Regions from separate parts of the Vibrio sp. THAF64 genome, predicted to be linked through region 1. Evidence: predicted binding sites of a transcription regulator. Region 1 holds the regulator's gene; the other holds the start of a gene.
The links. Region 1 encodes MetJ, which represses methionine synthesis genes. Its sites were predicted from a motif close to TTAGACNTNTANANGTCTAA; they were not measured.
Positions count from the first base shown of each region.

Region 2: a site for MetJ is predicted at 1,358-1,377, ahead of metN (methionine ABC transporter ATP-binding protein MetN). Genes of this name have one in related genera too.

Region 1 is NZ_CP045355.1:209,818-219,714, forward strand. It holds gene metF (methylenetetrahydrofolate reductase) at 1-709, opposite strand, end outside; gene FIU99_RS00930 (bifunctional aspartate kinase/homoserine dehydrogenase II) at 923-3,334, opposite strand; gene FIU99_RS00935 (O-succinylhomoserine (thiol)-lyase) at 3,331-4,500, opposite strand; gene metJ (met regulon transcriptional regulator MetJ) at 4,722-5,042, shown strand; gene FIU99_RS00945 (malic enzyme-like NAD(P)-binding protein) at 5,130-6,407, opposite strand; gene rpmE (50S ribosomal protein L31) at 6,659-6,877, opposite strand; gene priA (primosomal protein N') at 7,168-9,369, shown strand; gene cytR (DNA-binding transcriptional regulator CytR) at 9,618-9,897, shown strand, end outside.
Region 2 is NZ_CP045355.1:2,720,395-2,730,291, forward strand. It holds gene treR (trehalose operon repressor TreR) at 1-257, opposite strand, end outside; gene FIU99_RS12685 (MliC family protein) at 309-647, opposite strand; gene gmhB (D-glycero-beta-D-manno-heptose 1,7-bisphosphate 7-phosphatase) at 708-1,259, opposite strand; gene metN (methionine ABC transporter ATP-binding protein MetN) at 1,484-2,518, shown strand; gene FIU99_RS12700 (methionine ABC transporter permease) at 2,508-3,185, shown strand; gene FIU99_RS12705 (MetQ/NlpA family lipoprotein) at 3,217-4,026, shown strand; partial or broken gene FIU99_RS12710 (N-acetyltransferase family protein) at 4,102-4,600, opposite strand; gene FIU99_RS12715 (AbgT family transporter) at 4,720-6,306, opposite strand; gene ykgO (type B 50S ribosomal protein L36) at 6,535-6,660, opposite strand; gene FIU99_RS12725 (type B 50S ribosomal protein L31) at 6,661-6,921, opposite strand; gene tsaA (tRNA (N6-threonylcarbamoyladenosine(37)-N6)-methyltransferase TrmO) at 7,038-7,733, shown strand; gene FIU99_RS12735 (proline--tRNA ligase) at 7,845-9,560, shown strand; gene FIU99_RS12740 (class II glutamine amidotransferase) at 9,646-9,897, opposite strand, start outside.

The DNA of each region.
Region 1 (9,897 bases):
TCGCCATCCAGCTTGGTACTTTAACGTTGTTTTGAGCGGCAAAGCGTGACGCTTGCTTAAAGTTCGAAACCGGTAAAATACCCGGTACGATTTCAACGTCGATGCCTGCTGCAACACAGCGATCACGGAAACGAAGATAGCTTTCAACGTCAAAGAAGAACTGAGTAATAGCGCGGTTTGCGCCTGCATCGACTTTACGTTTGAGATTGAGTAGATCCGCCTGTGCACTTTTGGCTTCTGGGTGCACCTCAGGGAAAGCGGCAACGGAGATATCAAAATCATGACGCTCTTTTAGAAGTTTCACCAGATCGGAGGCGTACATTTCTGGTTTACCGCCGCCCGGTGGGATGTCACCACGCAGCGCGACGATGCTCTGAATACCGTTTGCCCAGTAATCATCAGCAATGCGTGCTAGCTCTTCACGTGACGCGTCAATACATGTTAGATGAGGAGCGGCAATTAGCCCTGTTTCAGCTTTAATTTCTTTAATGATGGAATGTGTGCGGTCACGTTCACCTGAGTTCGCACCGTAAGTGACGGAAACGAATTTAGGCTTTAGCGTTTTGAGGCGATGGACTGAGTTCCATAGGGTTTCTTCCATCTTTTCACTGCTGGGTGGAAAAAACTCAAATGACACATTGATGTTGTCAGAAAGTTCCGCAATATTCTGGTTTAAGGCATCTATATGGCCGGCGTGCGTATATCCCATCTTACTCTCTCCATGTGGCAACTGGACCACAAAACTCAAATCCTCAAATCGACGTTTAGACGTCTATATGTCCACAGGATGTATTGAATACGATTTAAAGTCAACAGTACGATTATGAATTTTTTTCAAGTTAAATATTAGACGTTTTCAACTTGAAAGGTAATGGTATGACTGAGAAAGAAAAAGCGCAGCTAAGAGCTGCGCTTTAGTCAATTATAAGAAGCTGGAAAGCAGATTGAGGTCTGACTGAATCGCACCTGCGGTTACCTCTCGGCCTGCGCCGGGGCCGCGAATAACCAGTGGGTTATCCTTGTACCATTTGCTTTCGATGGCGAAGATGTTGTCACATGGCAGCAAATTAGCCAGAGCATGTTCTTTACTTAGCGCTTCAACACCGACCGTTGCTGAACCGTTCTTCTCCAGTCTTGCAACGTAGCGCAGTATCTTGTCTTCGCGCTGAGCTTTCTCTAAACGCTTGGCTAACAGCTCACTTAATAGTTGGCTTTTATCGAGGAAATCGTCCAGCGACAGATCGGCAAGCTCAGCAGGAACCAGACTTTCCACTTTAACCGCTTCTGGTTCCAGATCGAGCCCGGCTTCACGCGCTAAAATAACTAGCTTACGCATTACATCAGAGCCATCCAGATCGCAGCGCGGGTCCGGTTCAGTCAAACCTTGCTGCCAAGCGAGATCCACTAGTTCTGCAAAAGGTACATTACCGTCATACTGCTGAAACAGCCAAGAAAGCGTGCCAGAGAAAATGCCTGATAAGGCATGAATGTCATCGCCACTTTCACGTAAGTCCTTCACCGTGTGGTTAATCGGTAAACCAGCTCCGACAGTTGCATTGTAAAGCCAGTGGCGGTTTATCTTGGCAAAGGCATCTTGCACCTGATGATAATAATCACTGGATGCGGAGCCAGCGACTTTGTTGGCAGAGATAAGGTGCATGCCTTGTTCTGCGATGTTCAGGTAGCGCTCGGCCAGTTGCTGGCTAGCCGTCACATCGAGCACAACGACATCATCGTAGCCCTGAATCGCGCCAAGCTTTCTTACCCACTCATCGCCTTGATACTCAATCGCTTCTTCTTCGTAGTGAGCGCTGACGGTGCTGGCATCAATACCTTTAGGATTGAACCAGTAGTTTTGACTGCCAACGACAGCAACCAGTTCGAAGTTCATGCCGCGACGTTTTTCCAGCTCGGCTTTTTGCTCAGCAAAAAGTTCAAGCCAGCTTGAGCCAATATTACCTTTGCCACACAAAGCGATACCAACGCGCTTTTGAGCCTGGAACAGTTGGCTGTGGATCGATTTGACCAGAACAGAAGTATCTGTACTGCGCAACACTGCGACCAAGCTTAATCCTGACTGAGATTCTGAAATAAACTCCACAGGAGAAGACTTAAGCTTCTGGTAGAAACCGTAGCAGTGGTTGGCATTTTTAGTTACACCTGCACCGACTGCTGCAATCAACGAATAGCCCTCTTTGAGCTTAATTTCAGCTTCTATCGCGGCGTCTTGGAGGTATTCGAGTGCGCCGCCTGCAATCTCAGCGGTATACGCTAAGCGCAGCGTTTGTTGGTCTTCCTGTGTTTCATAGGTCAGTGGCTCAAGTTGAGCGCGTTTCAGCCCTGCAAGTGTTTCTTGTTCAAGGCGACTGAAATCGTGGCCAGAGGCAAAGTTGAGTTGGATTAGCAGCACTTCTTTCAATGAAGAAATGATTTTAGCGCCGCGACCTGAGGCCAGCACGCGTTCAATGCGTGTGGAGCCATCTTCTGGCTCATAGCTGCAACGCAGGTGTAAATCCATCGCACTTTGTGCGACCGGCTGAAGGGTGCGGCTGTGCAGGACTGGTGCCGCAAGTCGGGCTAATTCGCTGGCTTCGTCTAGGCGAAGCAATGGCAAAAGACACGCATCAGAGACTAAACGCGGGTCTGCGCTGTAGACACCCGCAACGTCACTCCAGATGGTCACGCGTTTTACTTCGGCTAGCGCACCAATGACGGTGGCGGAGTAATCTGAACCATTACGACCAAGCAGAACGGTATGGCCTTGCTCATCCTGTGCCATAAATCCTGTGATCACAACACGGTGATGGGCGTGTTGAGCGAGCACTTCTTTGATCAGTGGATAGGAGGTGCCCCGGTCAACTTCAGGTTGTGTGCCTGCTTCGGCACGTAGGAAAGCTCTTGCATCCTGAGCGACAGCCTGTAGATCATTTTGATTCAGTAATGCCGCCAGCAATCGAGAAGACCAAACCTCTCCGTGACCTAAAACGGCTGCGCGCTCGGCCGTCGTTAAGGGAGCCGTTAGCTCACCCAGTGTGCTGAATTCGTCGTTGAGTGTGGCAAGAAGCTGCTGTTGGCTTTCACCTTGTAACAGGTCTTCGACCAGCTGTACCTGAAACTGACGTAATGACTGCAAAGCTTCGTGGGCGAGGCGGCCATCTTTGTTCAGTGAGTCTAAAAACTCAATCAAACGATTGGTGGTCTTGCCTGCCGCTGAGACAACAATTAAATCTTCTTGATTAGAATATTCTTTGAGAATACTAACTACGCGGCGGTAACACTCTGGATCCGCGAGGCTACTGCCGCCAAATTTATGCAATTGACGCTGCTGGCTCATGACAACGCCTCCTGAGTTTTACTGAATGCTTGATCTAGATCGGCTATCAGGTCATCAGCGTCTTCGAGGCCGACAGAAAGGCGGAGAAGCTGTTGTGAGACTCCGGCTTCTGCTAATGCGGCTTCACCCATTGCTCTATGTGTCATTGACGCTGGGTGGCAAATCAGGCTCTCCACGCCGCCAAGTGATTCGGCGAGTGAAAACAGTTCTAGCTCACCAACAAAGTGTTTGAGCTGTTCAAAGCTGCCTGCAAACTCAAAGCTGAGCATAGAGCCGAATCCAGACTGCTGCTTTTTCGCAATCTCATGGCCCGGGTGTTCAGGCAAGCTTGGGTGATAGATGTTGCCAACCAGAGACTGAGATTGCAGGTAGTTGAGAATGTGTGCTGAGCTTTCTTCATGCACTTTCATGCGCGCACCCAAGGTGCGAATACCGCGTAATGTCATGTAGCTGTCGAATGGTGTGCCGGTAGCGCCGATACAGTTACCCCACCAAGCAAGATCTTCAGCATGCTGCTCAGTTTTGGTGATTACCACGCCACCTATGACATCAGAATGACCGTTAATGTACTTGGTTGTCGAGTGAATGACGAAGTCAGCGCCGAGTTCAAGAGGCTTTTGGAACACAGGTGTCAAAAAGGTATTATCGACGCCGACCAGAGCACCAACCTGGCGGGCTTTTTCACATACTGCAGCAATGTCGACTACTCGAACCAAAGGATTAGACGGTGTTTCCAACAGAATCAGTTTAGGTTTCTTTGCTATAGCGTCGTTCAGGGCTTTTTGATCTGATTGATCGACAAACTGAACCTTGAAGTCACCTTTCTGAGCGCGGGTGTTAAATAAACGGTACGTACCGCCGTAGCAATCGTGTGGCGCGATGATCAGGTCATCTGGGCCAAGAAATGCAGAGACCCATAAGTTTAACGCTGAGGTTCCACAGTTGGTCACTACCGCACCTTTACCGGACTCCAGCTCATACAGAGCTTTTTCTAATAAGCCACGGTTTGGGTTACCCGAGCGAGTGTAGTCATATTTTGGCACTTCGCCGAAGGCGGGAAATCCGTAGTTAGTCGAGAGGTAAATAGGTGGCACAACGGCGTGATGCTGAGTGTCTGACTCGATACCAGTACGTACCGCGATTGTGGCTGGTTTACGGGCGCTCATAAGTGTTTCCTTTCGAACTGTAGTGACTTGGCTGGAGATTACACTATACCTGTTTGCCGGATGTTAGATATATGTTATTCCAATCGTATATCTCTTCACTTTACTTCTCATTTTTTAAGACGTCAACACTTCTAGACGTCTATATGTCTTTGCTTGTGGCCATAAATCCCGCTAAAATTACGCTTTCTAATTTTATACATAATGAATCATAAAGGTGCGCAATGGCAGATTGGAACGGCGAATACATTAGTCCGTATGCTGAACATGGAAAGAAAAGCGAGCAAGTAAAGAAGATCACGGTTTCTATTCCATTGAAAGTATTGAAGGTTTTAACTGATGAGCGAACGCGTCGTCAGATTAATAACCTGCGCCATGCGACGAACAGTGAGCTGCTTTGTGAAGCGTTTCTGCACGCTTATACAGGCCAGCCATTACCTACCGATGAAGATTTGCGTAAAGACCGCCCAGATGATATTCCTGCGGAAGTGAAAAAACTCATGACTGAGATGGGCATTGAATTCGAAGCGTATGATGAAGAGTAACAACTGGCAGCGCGCCTGGTTTTTATTTTGCTGAAAACTAAAAAACCGCTGAATGTTCAGCGGTTTTTTAGTTGCCGAGAGGAACGCTTACGCTTCCATGTAATTCTCTGGCATTTCAATGCGAGCCACACCTGACTCTACTGCTGCTAGAGCAACTGCTTTTGCAACACGTGGCAATAGGCGAGAGTCCATCGGTTTAGGAATGATGTAACCAGGACCAAATTCCAGCTTATCCACGCCAGCGGCTTTCAATACTTCCGCTGGAACTTCTTCTTTCGCCAGTTCACGAATGGCATCTACCGCAGCGAGTTTCATTTCATCGTTGATTTCGCTAGCACGAACGTCAAGAGCACCACGGAAGATGAATGGGAAACACAGTACGTTGTTTACTTGGTTCGGGTAGTCGCTGCGACCTGTACCCATGATTAAATCATCACGAACTTCATGTGCCAACTCTGGTTTGATTTCCGGATCTGGGTTTGAACACGCGAAGACAACAGGTTTGTCAGCCATCAGTTTGAGTGCTTCAGGCGCAAGCAAGTTCGGACCAGATACGCCCAAGAACAGGTCTGCACCTTCGATAACGTCTTCCAGCGTACGCTTGTCAGTGTTATTCGCAAATAGTTGCTTGTATTCGTTGAGATCATCACGGCGAGTGTGGATAACGCCTTTGCGGTCAAGCATGTAGATCTTTTCACGCATTGCACCACACTTGATCAGTAGCTCCATACAAGCTACTGCGGCAGCGCCTGCGCCAAGACATACAATCGTAGCGTCTTCTAGCTTTTTGCCTTGCAGTTCAATCGCGTTAAGCATGCCTGCTGCGGTTACGATTGCTGTGCCGTGTTGGTCATCGTGAAAAACCGGCACATCACAGCGCTCAATCAACTGCTTTTCAATTTCAAAACAATCTGGCGCTTTGATGTCTTCAAGGTTGATACCGCCAAACGTATCGGCAATGTTAGCGACCGTGTCGACAAATTCTTCGATTGTGCGGTGTTTGACTTCAATGTCGATAGAGTCCAAACCTGCAAAGCGTTTGAACAAAAGAGCTTTACCTTCCATGACTGGCTTTGATGCCAGTGGACCTAAGTTACCAAGACCAAGAATTGCTGTTCCGTTAGAGATAACCGCTACCATGTTACCTTTAGAGGTGTATTTGTAGACATTATCTGCATTCTGTGCAATTTCACGTACAGGCTCAGCCACGCCTGGGCTGTACGCTAACGCCAGATCACCTGCCGTTTCGGCTGGTGTTGTCAGCTCAACCGAAATTTTACCTGCTGTTGGGTAAGCATGGTAATCCAGCGCTTGCTGACGGAATTGTTCTTCAGGGGATAGTTCTTGGCGATTGTCATCGGACATAGGTGTAGGTACTCGTTAATAATAATTAGGATAGGGGGTAATCCATTCTAGAGTAACTAAGTCAAGCTGCCTAGGTCAGAATGCGAGCTAAAGCAATAAAATGTGCTAAATGACTGGAGATAAGACCAGATGGGTAGAGATATGGCTAGCGAATATCAAACAGTGGAAGATATTACTCTGAATGAATAGCTGAAGAAGCAGATAACAAAAAAGGACGCCGTAGCGTCCTTTTCTCTTCATCTAAAAAGAAATTACTTCTTAGAAGAAAGAGCACCGAAACGCTTGTTGAAGCGATCTACACGGCCGCCAGTATCAACGATACGCTGCTTACCAGTGTAGAATGGGTGACATTTGTCACATACGTCTAGGTGGATTGACTCTTTAGTTAGAGTTGAGTTGAACTCGAAAGAGTTACCGCAAGAACAAGTTGCTTTAACTGCTTTGTACTCTGGGTGGATACCAGCTTTCATGGGAGAACCTCTAAAATAGGCCGTGTCGCTATCCGATTCTATGCCGGACACCACACGTAGTTAATAAAATTTCCTTTGGATACCGCTGTTCAAAAACAAGCCATATCACTAAGGCGCGATATAGTAATGAATACGGCCTCAGGGATCAACCGATTTACCAATAAAGTTGCTACTTTTTTAGCCGCTGATGTGTATCCATGCTAGAAATCGGCTTAGTGATGCTGTTGCTTCCCCGCTTAGCGCTTTTCCCTTAGACTAATTGCGTTCCTTTCATTTTGTTTTAAGCCTATATGCGACCGACGATTGCCCGAGTGGCCTTACCTGTACCGCTCGACAAACAGTTTGACTATCAGATTCCTGCTCACCTGTTTCCTATTATTGGTGGGCGCGTGTCTGTCCCCTTTGGTCGTCAGACGCTGGTCGGTGTGGTTACGGCGCTGGTGAATCAGTCTGAGTTCAGTTTTGACAAGCTCAAACCGTTAAAACAAGTGTTGGATTCTCAGCCTGTTTGGCCAGATAGCCTCTACGAGTTACTGCAATGGTGCAGTCAGTTTTACCAGTATCCTCTTGGAGACACCTTGCTCAATGCGATGCCAAGTGCACTTCGTAAAGGCAAAGAAGCCGATTTTGCAACGCTGGTGGAATGGCAGTTGACTGCAGCTGGGCGTAATCAGCTGATGTTAGGTTTTGGCCGAGCCGTCAAGCAAGCCAAAGTCATGCATATGCTTGAAAGTGGTTCAGTACCACACCAGCACTTCATTGATGAAGAAATCAGCTCTAGTGTTCTCAAAACCTTGCAAGAGAAAGGCTGGATTGAGTCGATAGAGTGCAAACCGGAGATGCGCGATTGGAGTCGGCAGGTTGAAGCGGATGTGGATAAGCCAAAGCTTAATGAAGAGCAGGCTGTCGCTATTGCGACCGTTAATAGCTTTGATGGCTTTGGTTGTTTCTTACTGGAAGGAGTGACCGGTTCAGGTAAGACGGAAGTTTATCTTAACCTTATCAAGCCAGTGTTGGAGAAAGGGCGGCAAGCTCTCGTTTTAGTACCGGAAATTGGTCTGACGCCACAAACCATTAACCGTTTTCGCCACAGGTTTGATGTGCCAGTCGAAGTGATTCATTCTGGGCTTAACGACAGCGAAAGATTGAACGCTTGGTTAAGTGCCCGAGATAAAGCCGCTGGCATCGTCATTGGCACACGCTCAGCACTACTGACGCCTTTTGCTGATCTCGGCATCATCATTGTTGATGAAGAACACGATGCTTCTTATAAGCAGCAAGACAGCCTTCGCTATCATGCGCGCGATGTTGCTGTGATGCGAGCCAACAAAGAACAAATTCCAATTGTACTAGGCTCTGCGACACCGGCATTGGAAACTCTGCATAATGCTTTATCGGGCAAGTACCACCATCTGACACTAACCGAACGCGCCGGTAATGCTGTACCGACGTCAAACAAGGTGCTGGATGTGAAAGGTCAGTATCTGGAAAGTGGTTTATCCGCCTCTCTGATTGCGGAAATGCGTCAACACCTCAGTGCCGGTAATCAGGTGATGTTATTCCTCAATCGTCGCGGTTTTTCGCCAGCCTTGATGTGCCATGATTGCGGTTGGATTGCAGAATGTAAGCGATGCGACGCTTACTATACCTATCACCAATACAGCAATGAGATTCGTTGCCATCATTGTGGCTCTCAGCAGCCAACGATTCATCAGTGTCAGGGGTGCGGATCGTCAAATCTGGTCACTGTGGGCGTAGGGACAGAGCAGCTTGAAGCGCAGCTTGGTGAGCTTTTTCCTGAATATCAAACCATTCGTATTGACCGTGACAGCACTCGGCGTAAAGGCAGTTTGGAATCGGCTCTTGGAGACATTCGCAGCGGCAAGTACCAGATATTGATTGGTACCCAAATGTTGGCGAAAGGCCATCACTTCCCTGATGTGACATTGGTAGCGCTGCTGGATGTTGATGGCTCGCTATACAGCAGTGATTTCAGAGCATCCGAGCGCTTGGCTCAGCTGTTTATTCAGGTGGCAGGGCGAGCTGGGCGAGCCAGCAAGCCCGGAGAGGTGATCCTACAAACGCATCACCCTGAACACAGCTTACTTCAGGCTCTGCTGACCAAAAGCTATCGACATTTTGCCGAGACCGCATTGCAGGAACGTAAGTTTGCCATGTTGCCTCCTTATACTTATCTGACCTTGTTCCGTGCTGAGGCGAATAACTCCCAGCATGTGGAAGCGTTTTTGCGTCAGGTTCGCCATACCTTAGAAGCCCACCCGCTCTTTGATGGGTATTGTCAGGTTTTGGGCCCCACTCCAGCCCCACTTGCAAAACGTGCCGGTAAACATCGTTGGCAATTGATGCTACAGACGCAAACTCGGCCAACCATGCAAAAGTTACTTTCCAGTGCGAAACCGGCGATCCAAATGTTACCGAATGCGAAAAAGGTGCGTTGGTCTTTAGATATTGAGCCGCAGGATTTGAGCTGATTTCTCACCTTTTTCATTTAATTGTGACTCACGTCTCGTCTCGGGATTTAAATTTGTTAATCTTCCCGTAACTTTCTGTTTCGAAATGAATAAACTATGGATTAGCTCAATTGAAAAGGTTGAGTGATATAAGACAGGTAAACGATTGCTATAGGCAATAAACATAAGAATGGGTTTGAGCTCATCAATATCGGTTTAGGTGGCACTAGGCGCTACCGTGTTTAGGAAATGAAGAGGGTAATTAATATATGGCGACAATGAAGGATGTTGCTCAGCTAGCAGGCGTTTCAACTGCAACAGTATCGCGTGCTCTAATGAACCCGGAAAAAGTATCTTCAGCTACAAGGAAGCGAGTAGAAGATGCAGTATTAGAAGCCGGATATTCACCAAATTCTCTGGCGCGCAACCTGCGCCGAAATGAGTCCAAAACCATAATTGCAATCATCCCGGATATTTGTGATCCCTACTACACAGAGATCATCCGTGGAATTGAAGACGCTGCGATGGAACATGGATACATCGTGCTGC
Region 2 (9,897 bases), 1.0 Mb from region 1:
TGCAGCATGCTGCTGACGGCTTTGTTTTCCGATGGCGAATCAAGACGCGAAATGATAACCCCAACCACTTTCTGACTACCGCCACGCATCGCTTGCGCCGACTTAGAAGGCACATAGCCAGACTCTTCAATCACACGCTCAACTTTGGCACGAGTTTCCGGTTTGACTTTAGGATCATTAGTTAACACACGGGAAACCGTAGATTTACCAACGCCAGAAAGTTTCGCAATATCAAGGATTGTCAGTTTTTTATTCATAATGCTGTGGATTCGCTCAATTGACAAAGCAGAGTGTACAGAAGATTAACGCTATTGGGTTTTACAGTTTTTGTAAACGACTCTGCCTAATTCTAACCGCGCATCATCACCTTTGGTGTGTAAAGTTACCGGATTAAGAATCGGCTTTGTTCCATTATCTAGGATGTATTTTGCACCAGAACCAGATGGGACCTGAGTGAGGCGGTAGTCATGTTTAGGCAAACGTAAAAGCGCTGCTTGCTCTTCAATCAGATAGGCGACCTCAAACTGCTTGTTTGATTCACACTGGTAGGTCACGAATTGATAAGTGTCATCTGCTTCGCGCTCAATCGCTGAGTGGCTGCAACCAAATAGTGTCGTTCCAGCCAGAAACGCTAACAAAGCATTCATTTTCATCCAAACTCTCCAATAGAAAAAAGGCCGCCTCAAGCGACCTCTTTTCTCGATAATTTACTTCGCTAAGTAGGCAGGGACTTCTTTGATACTGTCCAGTACAACAGAGGCAATCGCCTCACCTTTTTCCGTAACAGGCTTGCCAGTACGTACTAAAATACGCGTACCCACTTCAGCGGCTTCTGCGGCCATCATATCCTCAGCCTTGTCGCCGACCATAACAGAATTCGCCATATCGATTTTGAGAAAGTCACGAGCAGAAATGAACATGCCTGGCTTAGGTTTACGGCAATTGCAATCTTCTTTGTACTTACCCTGACCATGTTCTGCATGGTGTGGACAATAGTAGAAGCCATCAAATTCAACGCCATGATCAACAAAGTTCCAATCCATCCACTGCGTTAGTGAAAGGAAACGATCTTCACTGAATTTATCACGAGCAATCCCTGACTGGTTGGTCACCAATACAAGCATATAGCCCATCTCTTTGAGCTTTTTCGTCGCTTCAAACACGCCATCAATAAATTCAAAGTCGTGCTCGTCATGAACATATCCGTGGTCGACGTTGATTACGCCATCACGATCCAAAAAGACTGCTGGTTTCGCCAAAATTTGCTTCTCTGTCTACTATTTATTACCAGAATTATTACACGCTTTATTTCTTTCATCACTATCTAATTACTAATCTGTTTGATTGAAATGAACGTTTAGACGTCTAGCCGTAAAAATATCTATTGACACAATTAATGCAAAGCCATAGCATCCTCTACTAAATGAGAGGTAGTTCAAAATTATCTACTTTTTCCCAAAGCAGTCTGATAGCGGATTTCTCGATGATAGAAATTAATCAAGTAAACAAGGTATTTCTTCAAGGAAGCAAAGAAATACATGCCCTGAAGGACATCAACCTTCATATCCCACAGGGGACGATATTCGGTGTAATTGGCTCATCAGGAGCAGGGAAAAGTACGCTTATTCGATGTGTCAATATGCTGGAAGCGCCAACGTCGGGCTCTATCATTGTTGACGGTATTGATCTTACTAAGCAGTCCAAATCAGAACTGAGTGAAACGCGCCGTAACATCGGCATGATCTTCCAGCATTTTAACCTGCTATCTTCACGTACTGTGTTCGATAATGTTGCTCTACCCCTAGAGCTTGCAGGCAAAGATAAGGCTCAAATCGATGAGAAAGTCACCGAACTGCTCAAATTGGTAGGCCTCTCTGATAAACAAGAAAGCTACCCTTCTAACCTGAGTGGTGGCCAAAAGCAGCGTGTGGCTATCGCACGAGCTCTGGCTTCTGATCCAAAAGTATTGCTGTGTGACGAGGCAACCAGCGCTTTGGACCCTGCGACAACGCAGTCTATTCTCGAACTGCTTAAAGAGATTAACCGTAAGCTGAATATCACTATGCTGCTCATCACCCACGAAATGGACGTGGTAAAGAGTATCTGCCATGAAGTGGCGATCATTGGTGGCGGAGAACTGGTTGAGAAAGGCACGGTAGGTGAAATCTTTGCCCACCCGAAAACAGAGCTGGCTCATGAGTTCATCCGTTCTACGCTTGATCTATCTATCCCTGATGATTATCAGGCACGCCTGCAAGAGACTCGTGTTGAAGGTAGCTACCCATTAGTTCGACTTGAGTTTACTGGTGCAACTGTAGACGCGCCACTCGTCAGCCAGATCGCGCGTAAATTCAATATTGATGTCAGCATTCTAAGTTCTGATCTTGATTACGCCGGTGGCGTTAAATTCGGCATGATGGTCGCTGAGCTGTTTGGTAACGAGCAAGATGACAACGCGGCAATCGAATTCCTCCGTGAACACAATGTAAAAGTAGAGGTACTGGGTTATGTCCTTTAACACAATTTCTGAGTGGCTGAGCCTTAACAGTAACCTTTTAATCGGTGCGACTTGGGAAACCATCTACATGGTCGCAGTGGCAGGTATTGTTGGCTTTGCCGTTGGTATTCCACTGGGCGTTATTCTTCATACAACGAAGAAAGGTGGCCTACTTGAGAACACCAAACTTAATAGCATTCTAGGCGCTGTCGTCAACGTTGGCCGCTCAGTGCCATTCCTAGTATTAATGGTTGCCATCATTCCAGTCACTAAAATTCTGGTCGGCACTTTTATTGGTACTACAGCAGCTATCGTACCGTTGACTATCGGCGCGATCCCATTTGTTGCTCGCCTTATTGAAGGTGCTTTGTTGGAAGTACCAACAGGCTTAGTGGAAGCGGCTCAATCGATGGGCGCTACTCCGATGCAAATCATCAACAAGGTTCTGCTTCCTGAAGCAATGCCAACGATAGTGAACTCAGTCACCATCACGTTGGTCACTTTAGTCAGCTATTCAGCCATGGCCGGAACGGTTGGTGGCGGCGGCTTAGGTGATGTCGCCATTCGTTACGGCTTCCATCGCTATGATGTAGTTATCATGGCAGTAACCGTGGTGATGCTTATTGTTTTGGTACAAATCATTCAGTCTATCGGTGATGCAATTGTGCGCCGCGTCGATCACAGATAATAAATTTACAGATACGAATAAGGAGAAAGTCATGAAATTTGGATTAAAAGGTCTACTCGCCATCGCAGCAGTTGCTTCTGCACTTGTCCTATCAGGATGTGGTGAAAAGCAAGCAGATACTAGCAAGATTAAAGTTGGTGTTATGGCGGGAGCTGAAGCTCAAGTAGCAGAAGTCGCAGCTAAAGTTGCAAAAGAAAAATACGGTCTGGATGTAGAGCTAGTGACTTTCACAGATTACGTAACGCCAAACGCAGCTTTGGATGATGGTTCTATCGACATCAACGCGTTCCAGCACAAACCATACCTAGATCAGCAAGTGACTGACCGTGGCTACAAGCTAACGATTGCTGGTAATACGTTTGTTTACCCTATCGCGGGTTACTCTAAGCAAGTGAAATCGGTTGATGAAATTCAAGACGGTGCACGTATCGCAGTGCCAAACGATCCAACTAACTTAGGTCGATCTCTACTGCTTCTTGAACAGCAAGGCCTGCTTAAACTACGCGACGGTGTTGGCCTCCTAGCAACTGTGCGTGATATCGCAGAGAACCCAAAAAACATCACCATTGTTGAGCTAGATGCCGCTCAGCTTCCTCGTTCTCTTGACGATGTAGCTCTGTCTATCATCAACACGACTTACGCAAGCTCAATTAACCTGACACCACAAAAAGATGGCGTATTTGTTGAAGACAAAGAGTCTCCATACGTAAACCTGATTGTTGCGCGTGAAGATAACGTCGAAGCTGAAAACGTACAAAACTTCGTTAAGTCTTACCAGACAGACGAAGTATACACAGCCGCTTCAGACATCTTTAAAGGTGGCGTAGTTAAGGGTTGGTAATCACTTACTCGCCGAATTAAACAAGGGCTGACGTTACTGCGTCAGCCCTTTTTCTTTCCTCTTTTTGATTATTGTTCAAAGGAACTTCTCAATCAGCACTTCATCTATGTACTGACCTTGCACATAAGCGTGCTTCTTTGCCGTCCCTATCACTTCAAAGCCCTGATTAAGATACGCCGCTAACGCCGTTAGATTATCTTCTCTAACGTAAGCAAACAGCTTTTCGTATCCCTTATTTTTTGCCGCTGCAAACGTCTCAGCAAATAGACGGCTGGCGATCTTCATCCCTCGAAACTGCTCATCCACATAGGTCCCGATAATTCCAACATGGGCAAAGGCCTGAGTATAGGACGCGAACGGCTCTACATTCTGAAACCCTAGAACCTGTTGATTCTCTGATATGGCAACATTGAAGACACCTCGCTCAGGAAACTGGCGTATAAAAGCCTGCTCTTCGGCAAGTGAAAACGGGGGTATCAATCACGGTAAATTTGCCTTGCTCAATAATTGGATTTAATACACCACGAACACCATCAGCATCCTCGATTTTGACTTCTCTAATTGTTACTTCCATTGGCACTCTCATCACCCTTATCCACTAGAAATCGCAAGTTGTGCAATGTTAGGTCTACTCACAATACCAAAAACAAAAAACCGGAGCACTTGGCTCCGGTTTTGTCGTTCGATAATACGTTATGGTGTGTAGTAAGTTGCTGCGCCAGGACCAACTGGCAAGCCAAATACGAATACCCATAGATAGAACAGTAGACTCCAACCCACAATAAAGCAGATTGAGTAAGGCAACATGGTCGCAATCAGCGTACCGATACCTAGGTTCTTCATGTAGCGCGATGCAACAGCCAGAATCAGACCAAAGTAGCTCATCATTGGTGTAATGATGTTGGTCGTAGAGTCACCGATACGGTATGCCGCTTGAATCGTTTCAGGCGCGTAACCGACTAGCATCAGCATAGGTACGAAGATTGGTGCAGTCACAGCCCATTGTGCAGAAGCTGAGCCGATCATCAGGTTGATGAAGCCACACATCAGAATGAAGGCGAAGAACAACATAGGGCCTGTCAAACCAATGCTCTGTAGGAAGTCTGCACCTGCTACCGCGAACACCTGACCAAAGTTAGTCCACTTGAAGAACGCAACAAATTGAGCCGCGAAGAACACCAGTACAATGTACATACCCATTGAAGACATTGACTTAGACATCGCATCAATCACGTCGCGATCGTTCTTCATTGTGCCAACTACCTTACCGTAAACAAGGCCAGGGATAGCAAAGAAGACAAAGATGAAAGCAACGATACTTTTCAGGAATGGAGACCCCGCAACCGTGCCTGCGTCTGAACGAAGAATTCCATCTGCTGGAACGATTGTCCAAGCAAGTAGAGCAGAAACCGCAAGTACCGCTAGGCCAGCCATTTTCAGACCTTTCTTCTCAACGTCTGTCAGCTTGCCCATTGAATCGTTGGACAAATCTTCTGACGCTTCTTCTTCGTTGTATTTACCTAATTTAGGCTCAACGATTTTCTCCGTTACGAAGGCACCCATACCAGCGATGAAGAAAGTAGAAACAAACATGAAGTACCAGTTAACTTCTGGGCCAACAGTGTAAGTCGGGTCGATCATTTGTGCTGCAGTTTCTGTAATACCAGAAAGCAGTGGATCAACGGTACCGATTAGTAAGTTTGCTGAATAGCCGCCCGATACACCTGCAAATGCAGCTGCCAGACCCGCAAGAGGGTGACGACCTAAAGAGTGGAACAGCATAGCCGCTAGTGGGATAAGTACCACATAGCCTAGCTCAGATGCCGTATTAGAAATGATACCAGCAAATACTACCGTGACAGTGACCATGCTTTTCGAAGCACCCATCACCAAACCACGCATTGCAGCAGACAGTAGACCTGAATATTCAGCAACCGCGACACCTAGTAGTGCAACTAATACAGTGCCCAATGGCGCGAAGCCGACAAAGTTTTTAACCAGATTGGTAACAATTAACTCAAGACCGTCAGCATTTAATAAGCTAACAACCTGAATCATACCGTCAGCCGCACGACCAGGTGCGCCTTCCGGACGAGGGTCTGCCACCGCCACTTCAAAGTAACCAGCAATACCGGAAGCTACTAATATAGCAACACAGAAGATGGCGAAAAGTGTGATCGGGTGGGGTAACAGGTTCCCCAAATATTCGACTGTATCTAAGAAGCGCGTAAATATCGGCCTCTTAGGCGAGTTTTGTTTAATCGAAGCAGATGAACTCATCTGTTCCCTCCTTGTAGTTATTCCTGCGCGTCATTGTGACGAGCTGCCACAAAACTCGCGCAGGTTACTCGACAAAGAGGTCAATTAGAAATCGGAAATGTAATAAAGTGTTATCCAGATCATTATATTTAACGCTAAAAAAACAAAAAACCAGCAGTTTCATCCACATATATAACAATCATTAGAATTATAAATTACATAGAATCATCGAAATTTATAATGTATTCACTATTTTTGGACAGCTTTGAATCTGGGATTAGTTTTACATATTACGTATAACCGTCCTCTTCTTTTTACAATCTGACAATCAGGGTGGCGGCTCTTGGCACTTTTCAGAGACTTCACGACTTTCATTTACTTATCTCCTTTCGAGAATTGGCCAAATCGACGCTTGAAGTTAGCTACTCGACCTTCCTGATGAATAACACGCTGTTTGCCGGTATAGAAAGGATGGGATTTTGATGAAACTTCAATCGTAAAGTACGGATACGTCTTGCCATCTTTCCACTCGATCGTGCGTTGTGTTTGCAGCGTTGAGCCAATCAAGAAGTACTCATCAATACTTGTGTCATGAAAAACGACGGTTCTGTATTCAGGGTGAATATTAGGTTGCATAGTTACCTCACTATAAACTGTTATGTTATAACATAATAAATGATAATCATTATCAAAAGGTTTTACTACCCTTTTTGTGATACTTTTTGCGAATCACTGTATTTGAGAGAAAACAAATGTATTCTGTAGAGCCGATTGGTTTTATTGAAAGTCCTTATAAAGAGAAGTTTGCCGTACCAAGGCAGCCTAGACTGGTGCCTGAGGCAAAAGCGAGACTTCGTTTAGTGGGCGATGCAAATTGTGCAGAAGCGATCAGAGGCATCGAGCAGTTTAGCCACCTATGGCTGCTGTTTATGTTCGATCAGAATTTGCAGGCCGGATGGAAGCCGACAGTACGCCCACCAAGATTAGGCGGAAACGAACGCATTGGTGTGTTCGCATCACGCTCGACATTCAGACCAAACGGGATTGGCATGTCTGCGGTGGAACTCAAAGGCATGTCACAGTGTGGTGACCAATTTTATATCGAGCTTGGAAGTGTTGACTTAGTTGATGGTACCCCTGTTATCGACGTCAAACCTTACATCGAATACTCAGATGCTATTACTGATAGCAGTAACGGCTATGCCGACGAAGCGCCGTCCACCTCAGAAGTCGTATTCACCGATAGCGCGTTAGCGACACTCAGCCTCCTTCCTGACAGCCAACACGTCACTTTGGTTATTGAACAAGTGCTGGCTCAAGATCCTCGTCCCGCTTATAAGAAGAATAAGCCCGACAATAAGGAATACGCGGTAAATCTATTCGATCTGAACGTGAAATTTCGTGTTGAAGGCAACTTAGTGACGGTTACGACCATTGAACGCTTTTGACAAAGCCAATTGGCTGATATTATAGGCGGCTAACTATTTTCCCTTGATGGGATCTCTTTACTCGAGCTCGTTCTGGCTAGAGTATCTAACTTAAATAAACGGATAAATTTAATGCGTACCAGTAATTATCTTCTTTCTACTCTGAAGGAGACTCCAAACGACGCAGAAGTAGTGAGCCACCAGCTCATGCTACGTGCAGGTATGATCCGTAAGCTGGCTTCAGGTCTATACACCTGGCTACCTACCGGTCTACGTGTACTGCGTAAAGTCGAAAACATCGTTCGTCAGGAAATCGACAATGCAGGTGCAGTCGAAACTTTGATGCCCGTTGTTCAGCCGTTTGAACTATGGGAAGAGACAGGCCGCAGCGAAAAGATGGGTCCTGAGCTACTTCGCTTTACTGACCGTCATACTCGTCCGTTTGTTCTTAGCCCTACCGCTGAAGAAGTCATCACTAGCCTTGTGCGCAATGAAGTAAGCTCTTACAAGCAGTTACCGCTAAACCTGTACCAAATTCAAACTAAGTTCCGTGATGAGCGCCGCCCACGTTTCGGCGTAATGCGTGCACGTGAATTCTGCATGATGGATGCGTACAGCTTTGATATCGATAAAGAAGGTCTGCAGAAGTCTTACGATGCAATGCACGATGCTTACTGTAAAGCGTTTGACCGCATGGGTCTTGAGTACCGTCCGGTACTGGCTGACTCTGGCGCAATCGGCGGCAGCGGTTCTCAAGAGTTCCACGTACTAGCAGAAAGCGGTGAAGATCTGATCGCATTCTCTACTGAATCGGATTACGCAGCGAACATCGAAAAAGCTGAAGCGCTAGCTCTGGCTGACGAAGCTGCTGCTCCAACTCAAGAGATGGAACTTGTTGATACACCAAACGCGAAAACCATCGCAGAGTTAGTCGAGCAACACGGTCTAGCAATTGAGAAAACCGTTAAGACTCTATTTGTTAAGGCGTCTGATGAAGTTGAAGCTGACCTAATTGCGCTTATCATCCGTGGCGACCACGAACTGAACGAAGTGAAAGCGGAAAACCTTCCTCAAGTTGCAGCTCCTCTAGAGATGGCAACAGAAGAAGAGATCCGTGGTCTAATCGGTGCTGGCCCTGGCTCACTAGGCCCTGTGGGTCTTGAACTGCCATTCATCGTTGATCGCTCTGTAGCAGTCATGAGTGACTTTGGCGCGGGCGCTAACATTGACGGCAAACACTACTTCGGTATCAACTGGGGTCGTGATGTTGAGCTAAGCCAAGTTGAAGATTTGCGTAACGTAGTTGAAGGCGATCCAAGCCCTTGTGGTAAAGGTACTATCGCACTAAAACGTGGTATCGAAGTGGGTCACATCTTCCAGCTAGGTAACGTTTACTCACAAGCCATGAACTGTGGAGTTCTTGGTCCAGACGGTAAGAACGTTATTCTAGAGATGGGTTGTTACGGCATTGGTGTTTCCCGTGTTGTTGCTTCTGCGATTGAGCAAAATCATGACAAGTACGGCATCATATGGCCAGACGCACTAGCACCTTTCCAAGTGGCTATCGTTCCTATGAACATGCACAAGTCAGAAGAAGTAAAAGAAGCGGCTGAGAAGCTGTATGCTGAACTGACGGCGATGGGCATCGAAGTACTATTCGATGACCGTAAAGAGCGCCCGGGTGTTATGTTCTCTGATATGGAACTTATCGGTATCCCTCACACTATCGTGATCGGCGATCGTTCGATGAAAGAAGGAAACTTTGAGTACAAGAACCGCCGCACTGGTGACAAGACACCTGTTGCGATGGCTGACATCGTTGAACACATTAAAGCTCAACTGGCTTAAGTTGATTAACGCTTAAAAACAGAAAGGCTGATGCATTGCATCAGCCTTTTTTACTTGGAGTTTCCATCAAGCCCAATCTGTTGTCTCACTCCAACGGCTCAGTTGGCGCCTGACTTTCGACCTTTTTCGGAGCAAATGGCACGTCAATGAGCTCATCGGCATTGCCATCGATAATTTCACCAAAATGTAAAATGCCAAATTCCCCAGGCTTCATTCGATGCCACTCTTCATTATCAGTTAGCGGCTGCGTCGCGATAACTGAAACCACGTCATTGGGTGTCGTTTCTTCCTGAAAATTAATCTCGACGTCTTCATCAATTAAAGAAGCTTTACCAAA